DNA from 2 places in the Arthrobacter sp. L77 genome. Region 1 is predicted to be linked to the other one. Evidence: riboswitches for the same ligand, from Rfam matches in the RefSeq annotation. Region 1 holds a riboswitch; the other holds the start of a gene.
The links. A riboswitch is a leader RNA that binds a small molecule or an ion and turns the genes downstream of it on or off. The one in region 1 is predicted to bind cyclic di-GMP.
Positions count from the first base shown of each region.

Region 2: it holds a riboswitch for cyclic di-GMP, as region 1 does, so the genes downstream of both, RY94_RS04085 (glycoside hydrolase family 26 protein) here and RY94_RS02985 (response regulator transcription factor) in region 1, are expected to answer to the same signal.

Region 1 is NZ_JWSU01000004.1:80,071-84,273, reverse strand. It holds gene RY94_RS02995 (LysE/ArgO family amino acid transporter) at 1-582, opposite strand, end outside; gene RY94_RS02990 (LysR family transcriptional regulator ArgP) at 653-1,549, shown strand; cyclic di-GMP riboswitch class I at 1,662-1,736, shown strand; gene RY94_RS02985 (response regulator transcription factor) at 1,847-2,641, shown strand; gene RY94_RS16580 (Hpt domain-containing protein) at 2,638-3,072, opposite strand; gene RY94_RS02975 (DUF6221 family protein) at 3,294-3,554, opposite strand; gene RY94_RS02970 (AAA family ATPase) at 3,565-4,203, opposite strand, start outside.
Region 2 is NZ_JWSU01000004.1:326,159-330,361, reverse strand. It holds gene RY94_RS16620 (YtxH domain-containing protein) at 1-170, opposite strand, end outside; gene RY94_RS04090 (DNA-formamidopyrimidine glycosylase family protein) at 353-1,159, shown strand; gene RY94_RS04085 (glycoside hydrolase family 26 protein) at 1,191-2,426, opposite strand; cyclic di-GMP riboswitch class I at 2,444-2,518, opposite strand; gene RY94_RS04080 (peroxiredoxin-like family protein) at 2,798-3,469, shown strand; gene RY94_RS04075 (hypothetical protein) at 3,501-3,764, opposite strand; gene RY94_RS04070 (GAF domain-containing sensor histidine kinase) at 3,841-4,203, opposite strand, start outside.

The DNA of each region.
Region 1 (4,203 bases):
CAGCAGGAGCATGACGGCGGCGATCAGCGCATCCAGGATGCGCCAGGCCCACGGGCGGGCGAAGACGGGGGCGAGGAAGCGCGCACCGACGCCGAGCGCCGAGAACCACAGGATGCTGCCGAGGGCAGCACCGGCACCGAACCACCAGCGGCCCGGCGTGCCGTGCGTGTTCGCGAGTGACCCCAGCAGCAGCACGGTGTCCAGGTACACGTGTGGATTAAGCCAGGTCAGGGCGAGGCAGGTCCCGAGCGCGGCACGCCAGGACATCGTGGCGGGTCCGCCGTCGACGTCGAGACGCTCCCCCCGGAGCGCCCGCCGTGCCGCGAGGACCGCGTACCCGGCGAGGAAGGCCGCCCCGGCCCACCGCACCACCTCAAGGAGCACGGGGGCCCGCTCGATCGCAGCTCCCAACCCGCCGACGCCGAGCACGATCAGGACGAGGTCCGAGACGGCACACACCGTCACGACCAGCGCCACGTGGGACCGCCGCAGGCCCTGGCGCAGCACGAAGGCGTTCTGCGAGCCGATGGCGACGATCAGGGTCAGACCGGCGACGAGGCCGGTGGCGGCTGTGGAGATCACGCATCCCAAACTAGGCGCGGCGTCGATGGTTAGACAAACTAATTTTACTTCAGCGTGATAAGAATTGCTTATGAAGTCCGTCGATCAGGCACAGGCCGAGGCTCTTGCGGCGATCATCGACACGGGGAGTTTCGAAGCAGCGGCCTCCGCGCTGTCCGTCTCGCCCTCGGCGATCAGCCAGCGGATCCGGGCGCTCGAGGTGGCCGTGGGGCGCCCCGTCGTCACCCGTACACGCCCCCTGCGCCCCACCGACGCGGGAGAGGCGATCATCCGCTTCGCCCGCCGGCTCGAACTGCTGTCGGCGGACCTCGCCACCGAGCTCGACTCCGCCCGGGAGGGCCCCCGTCGACGGATCACGATCGTGGTCAATGGCGACTCGCTGCACACGTGGGTCCTCCCGGCCCTCGCCCAGGTCGCCGACACCCTGCAACTGGAGATCCTGCGGGAGGACGAGGACTACTCCCTCGAGCTGCTGCGCAACGGCACCGCCTCGGCGGCCATCACCTCCGTGGCCTCTCCCGTGCAGGGGTGCTCCTCGCGGCCGCTCGGCGTCATGCGCTACGTGCCGGTCTGTTCCCGGGGCTTCCGGGACACCTGGTTCGCCGACGGGGCGACGCCCGAACGGCTCTCCCTTGCACCCGTGGTCCTCTTCGACCGGAAGGACGACCTCCAGGACCAGTACCTGCGTTCGCGCACCCGCCGCGCCGTCGACCCGCCGCGCCACTACCTGCCCGCGGCGCAGGAGTTCGCCGACGCGGTCCGTCTCGGCATGGGCTGGGGCCTCGTATCCGAAGCGGAGTGGCGGTCCGACCCGCGGGACCTGGTCCGCTTCGACCCGCGAGGCCAGGTGGACGTGCCGCTGTACTGGCAGCAATGGCGCCACGGTTCCACGGCCCTGGCCGCCGTCGGCGACGCGGTACTGCGGTCCGCGGCGCTCCTTCTCCGCCCACCCGTGCGGAGGCGCTGACCACGGGGTGACGCCCTGCACCGGGCGCCGTGACGCCACGGCTCGACGGCGCTCCCGCTCGTTCACCAAGGCGTCGGCGGGGGTTGCTACTATCGTCGAGCGAGCAGCCGCTCGTCGACAAAGGCAAACCCGGTGCGAGCCGGGGACGCAAAGCCACGGGACCCTCGAGGTCAGCCGGGCCGCCGAAGAGAACAGGTCCATGGACTATGCCCCGGACACGCGAAGTCCCAACCGTTCCCATACCTGCCTGCCGGTACCTGCCGGCCGCCCCGCAGGGCCGTCCCCGGACAACGCGCGATGACTAGCTCCGCACCCGGCGATCGCCGGGGCGCCGTGGTCATCGAGGACGATCTCGACATCCGGAACCTGGTGTGTGCCGTCCTCGAGCAGGGCGGCTTCGTGGTCAGCAGTGCGACCACCGGGCGCGAGGGCGTCGACGTGATCCGGCAGCAGCATCCCATGGTGGTGACCCTGGACATCGGGCTCCCCGATATCGACGGGTACGAGGTCCTGCGGCGGATCCGCAACACCACCGACTGCTACGTGATCGTGCTCAGCGGCCACAGCGACGAGATGGACATCCTCACCGCGCTCCAGGCAGGGGCCGACGACTACGTCGTGAAGCCGTTCAGGCCCCGCGAACTGCGGGCCCGCATCGACGCGATGCTCCGCCGGCCCCGCATCGGCCAGAACGCCCAGCACCCGCCGGCCCGGCCTGCCGCGCCCGTCCCGCCCGACGACGAGCCGGTGAAGTCCGCCAACGTCCTGCGGAACGGCGGCATCACGGTGGACGGCGACGCGCGCATCGCCAGCTGCGCCGGCGTGGAACTGCCGCTTACCAAGACCGAATTCAACCTGCTGTACGAGCTGATGCAGGGCAACGGGGCCGTCCGGACCAAGGAGGAGCTGGTCCGCGTGTCCCGGGGCGGGGACTACCGGGGGTACAACTTCGTCAGCCGCACGGACGAGCGGGCCATCGAGGTGCACATCGCGAATCTCCGCCAGAAGCTGGCGCGCGTGGACGGCGGCCCGGAGCTCATCACGACGGTGCGGGGCGTGGGGTTCCGCGTCGTACCCCGGGGCACGGACTAGAGCGGGACCGTCGACGGCTCAGGGCTCTCCGGGTAGCCTGCCCGCAGTTCCCGGAGCGTGTCCGCAGCGCACGCGCGCAGCGGGGCGACCGCGCGCCGGGCGCCGTCGAGGTCGTCGGCGGTGATCAGGCGATGGACTGCACGCGCCGCCTGGCTGAGGCGCACCGCGCCCACCATCACGGCCGACGTCGTCACGCTGAGGACGGCGTCCTCGGCGCCCGTGGCGTCGCCGGCCCCGATCCCCCGCTCCAGCCGCTCGAGCTTGCCCTCGAGCGTCGCGGAGAAGTCCCGCGCGAACCGGTGGACGACGGCGGGGTCGGAGAAGTCGCGCACCATGTCCGCGAGGACCGTGGGATCGAGGAGGGGCTCCGCTGCCCGCGGGGCGTCGGGGGACGGGGCGGCATCATGTGGGAGAGGTGCCGCGCCGTCCACCGGGAACGGGCCCTGATAATGGTCAGGGCCTGACGGAGTCGAAGGTAGGGGCACCGTCCAAGCCTAGCGACGGCGGGTGGGCGGCGCGCACCTGCACGGAGTTCTTGCGCAAAGCTTGCGCCGGAGCATGCCGTTCGCCGACATGACTGCTGCGCTTCACCATCCCGCCACCCGGCGCCCGTCGGCGCCATGGGCCCCCGGGCCTCCTGGCCCGCCCCCGCTCAGGCCTTCCACTCCGGCCGGTAGCCGCCGTGGCCCGCCCACGGCCCGGCGAGCAGCTTCAGCACGCTCGAGCCGTGGGGCTCACCGAGATCGGACAGCGCGAACTGCAGGAGCCGTCGCTTGGCCTCGCATTCGGACAGGACCCGCGCGGGCTCGTACCAGCCGCGCGCACCCCACACTTCTTCGGGGAGGGTGCCCGTGCGGGCTGCTTTCTCGTCCTCGGTGATGCGGGCGTCGAGGAAGGCGGCGATCTCATTCATACCTGAAACCCTATCGAGCAGGAGCAGCGGCGCCGTCCACCCCACGCGCAGGGCGGCCCGCCGTCGAACGCCGTCCACCGGGGAGGCAGGTGCCGCCGGTTGCGTCCGCTGACGCCGGGCGCTGCGCGCCTCCCACGACGATCTCCTCCAGCTGATCGAGGACGGCGGGCAGCGACCCGTCGGCATCCACGCGCCGGAAGCCGCCGAATTCGGGGAGCCCGAGGTAGCCGTCGCGATAGGCCCGGAGGTCGTCGACGCGTTCGGTGTCCGTCCCCCGCTCCACGATCCGGCGGACGGCCTCCTCCGGGCTGACGTCGAGGAACACGACGACGTCCGCCGCCGGCAGCACCCGCGTCAGCGCGGTGAGGAATGCCCCGCGCGGCAGTCCCCGGGTGGAACGCAGCGCCTGCTGGCAGTGCAGATGCCGGTCCAGGATGACGACCCCGTCGAACCGGCGGGCCCGCAGGTGGTTGGCCGCGACGTTGACCACCCGCACCGCCGATTCCAGGAGATCGAGGATCCGCGGCGGGACGGCGAGTCCGAGCCGCGCGGTCCACGCCGTCATGGTGCGCCGCCCCGAAGGGTTGGCGAGGACCATCGTGGGCATCGTCGTTCCGAGGAGCCCGCCGAGCGCGGACGCCGCCGTCGT
Region 2 (4,203 bases), 250 kb from region 1:
GCCTTGCTCTTGATGGTGTCGGTGGTCGAGGCGACCGTGTCCTGCACCTTCGGGTTCTCCCACAGCTCCTGTGCCTTGGTCTTGAGCTGCTCGTAGCTCTCCCGGCCGGCCCGCGTCCCGAGGACGTAGCCGACCGCCATGCCTGCTGCGAAAACAAGCTTGTTCTTCATGGTGTTCTCCCTTCGATGGACTGCGTTCCTTCCGAATCTAGACCACCCGGTCGGCTGCGGCGAGAGGAGTTTGCCACGGGCAACATGCTGTATGGGGGCGCGGCGGGGCGGGTCGTGCCGGGGCCGAAGCGTCGGTGGCGGGCGCTAGGTTGGCCGCGGCAGCAACAGGACAGGGAGGCGTCATGCCCGAGGGGGACAGCGTGTTCCGGCTCGCCGCCCGTCTGCGGAGATCCCTCGACGGGCGCGCGCTCAGCCGTGGCGACCTGCGGGTCCCCGCGCACGCCACCACGCCGCTGGACGGTATGCGGATCACGGAGCACGTGACCCACGGCAAGCACCTGCTGACGCGGTTCGACGGCGGGCTGACCCTGCATACGCACCTGCTGATGCAGGGGTCATGGACGGTCACGGCCCCCGGCAGGGCTCTGCCGCGGAAACTCCTGCCGGACGTCCGGGTGATCCTCGCGGTGCAGGACGGCCCCACCGCGTACGGCCTGGACCTGCCCGTCGTCGACCTGCTGCCCACCCGGGCGGAGGGCGACGCCGTGGGTCACCTCGGTCCTGATCCGCTGCGGGACGACTGGTCGATGGACGAGGCGGTGCGCAGGCTGCGCCGCGACCCCGGGGAGCGCGTGGCGGCCGCCCTGCTCGATCAGCGGAACGTCGCCGGGTTCGGGAACCTGTGGGCCAACGAGCTCTGCTTCCTGCGGGGCGTCCACCCCGACACGGCGGTCGCCGACGTCGACGTCCCGGCGCTGGTGGCCCTCGGCGCCCGGTGCCTGCGGTTCTCGGCCACGCAACCCGGCGCGCACCAGGTCACCACGGGGAACACCCGCCGGGGGGAGAAGCACTGGGTGGCCGGCCGGGCGGGCAGGCCGTGCCTCCGGTGCGGTACCACCGTGCGCGTCAGGGCGGAGGTGCCGAACGATCCGGGCCGCCGTCGCACCTGGTGGTGTCCGCGCTGCCAGCCGCTGCCGTCGCCGGGCTGACGGCGACGGCCCATCCCATGCCGGGCGGCTGTCAGCGCCGCGCGGCGAGGGCGGCCGCGAAGGCGCCGGCGGAGTCGGCGCTGCTGTCGATGCGCCAGTCGGTCTCCTTGACGATGTGGAACCAGACGAGCGCGACGACGTCCTCCTGCGCGGAGACGTACCCGAACAGGTCGGAGATCCACCGGGGTTTGGACCCGCCCATCTCGGACGAGGCCGTCTCGGCGATCATGATCGGCGTGCCCGGCGCGAGGCGCCGGAGCTGCGCGATCCCGTCGCCGAACAGTGCCTCGGGGTCCTGCCAGGAGGTCCACGCCTGCGACGTACCCCAGTTGTAGCCGTCGAGTGCGACGACGTCGGCGTACTCTCCGCCCGGGTACAGCCGGTCCAGGGGCGTGGATCCCGAGTAGGGGACGCTGGGGTTCCAGACCCAGCTGATGTTGGTCGCGCCGGTGGAGGCGACGACGTCGTGCACGTGCTGGTAGGCCGCGATGTAGTCGCCCGCGGTGTTGCCGTTGACGCCGGCCGCCCACGGGTACCAGTCCCCGTTCATCTCGTGCGCGAACCGCAGGTACACCGGGTGCCCCCAGCGCCCCAGGGCCGTGCCCCACTCGCGGAGATAGGTGTCGAACTCACCGGCCGCGATGCGGTCGAGGGAGTAGGCAGGCTGCCCGGTGCCGCCGCCCCAGGTCCACGGCTCCCACGTCAGCAGCGTCTCGGCACCGCGGGCGCGCACGGCATCCAGCTCCGCGATGGGGGCGGGCTGGTTGAAGTCCTTGTAGGACAGCACCAGGGACGGCGCCTCTCCCGCCAGGGCGGCGACGTCGTCGAGCTCCGCGCCGGCCGCGGACCCGCCGTCGGTGCCGACACCGAAACGGAGGCCCTTCGGGGCGCCCGATGCGGGTGCCGGGTCGAGGACGGTGTAACGGGCGCTCGCGGTGGCGGCACCGGCGGTCGCCGTGATGTCCACCGGGCCGGTCCCCGCCGGCACGATCGACACCGCGAAGGAGCCCTTCGGCGTCGTGGTCAGGGGCGCGCTCACGGTCCCTGCCGTGACGATCCCCCTGGTCTTCCTGGGGAAGCCGGTACCCGTCACCGTGACGGCGGTGCCGGGTGTCCCGGAGACGGCACCGACCGTGATCGTGGCTGCGGCCTGGGCGGATACCGGCGCCACCCCGACCATCAGGACGGCCAGCGCCGCGACGACCACGACGAGGCGCGCGGCGGCGGTCCGGAGGGCAGAGGATCCGAGACGGGGAACGGGAGACATGATCGGCACCTCGCTGGTTGGGTGGTCCGGCCGACCGCGAGGGTCCCGTGGCCTTGCGTCCCCGGCTCGCGCCGGGTTTGCCCTTGTCGTGGAGCGGTCGCCCGGACATGGCGGCCCCTCGCGATGCTGCGGGGCCCAGTCCATCGTCCTCGCATACCTGCAGCGCCGGGGCCGGAATCCGCCGGGCAGTGGCAAAGGATTGCGGCAGATCTTCCGCAGGGCGCGTCCCGGGCGGCCCCCGGCCCCAGGGGAATGGATCTCCGGACACCGGGGCGACGCGCCCGTGGCCTTGGGAATTCGTGTGCTCTGCACCACAATTGGAACAGCGACAGGCTCGAGGCTCCCGTCGTGGATGGGCGGAGGGGGAAGAAATGAAGCAGAAGCAGAAGTTCACGGACACGATCGCGGCGCAGGTGGACGAGTTCACGCCGACGTTCGAGGCGCAGGTCGGTCCGGCGCTCGCGGAGGTCTTCGAGCTGGAGCAGGAGGAGCTCCGTCGTGCAGGGCTCCCGGACGGGATGGCCCGCGTAGGGGACAAGCTTCCCGATGTCCTCCTGTACGACGGCCACCGGCGCCCGGCGCCCCTGCGGGAGGTTCTCGGGTCCGCGGCCGCGATCATCGTCTTCTACCGCGGCGCCTGGTGCCCCTACTGCAACATCGCCCTGCAGACCTATCAGCGGGAACTGAGCCCCCTCGCGGAGAGCTTCGGGACGCGACTCATCGCCATCAGCCCGCAGGACCCGGAGATCGCGCAGAAGATGGCGCACGAGTCGGGACTGTATCTGCCGCTCTACTCGGACGCGGGGAACAACCTCGCCTCGCGGCTCGGGATCGTCACAGTGCCCAGCCCCGAGTCGACGCTGGCGCGCATCGCCCTCGGCATCGACGTCGCCGGGTCCAACGTGGACCGGACCCTGAGGATCCCGTTCCCCACGGTGATCGTGGCTGATGCGACGGGCACCATCCGCTTCATCGACGTGCACGCGGACTACACGGACCGCACGGAGACCGGCGACATCATCGATGCCCTCGTAGCGCTCTGAGCGGATACCGGAGCGGCCGCCGTCGGCCGGCTCAGGCTTCCTTCGCCTCGCTGTCGGCGCCGTCCTCGACGTCGGCGGATACCGGGGTGTCACGGACCAGCTGGCGGCGATCGAGCTCCTCGCGGAGCTCGTGGTGCTGCCCTTCGGTCTCGGCATCCACCCCACCGTCGCGGATGTACTGCACATCCCTCGCGCGGTGGTTCCTGCTGTTCAGGATGTCCAGGTCATCCCGATCGATCGATGTCAGATCCTCCGGGAAGAGCTTGTTCGGGTCCAACCTGCTGCTATCACTCACGAAGTGCCTCATTCACATGCCACAAACCCAGGAGCCCCGCTTCTAGAGGCGAGACCGACACTACCGCAATCGTCCCCTACTTCCGGGCTTCCGGCAGTGCGTCCTCCTGGACACTCAGGGGCACGATGAGCAGGACGCGCGTTCCGTGGCCGGGGGTGCTCGAGATCGACAGGGTGCCGTCGCAGAGGTCGGCCTGGCGACGCATCTCCGCCAGGCCGGGGCCCGAGGACGGTTCGACGAACCCGGAGCCGTCGTCGATGACTCCCATTTCGAGGCGATCCGGAAGGGCCTGCAGCGTGATCGTGATGGAGTGCGCTGCAGCGTGTCGGAGGGCATTGGACAGCCCCTCCCGGAGGACCCCGTTGACGTGTTCGGCCACCTCGGGGCCAACGGTGGCGTCAAGGGGGCCCGAGAGGTGCAGCACGGGCTGGAGGGAGTA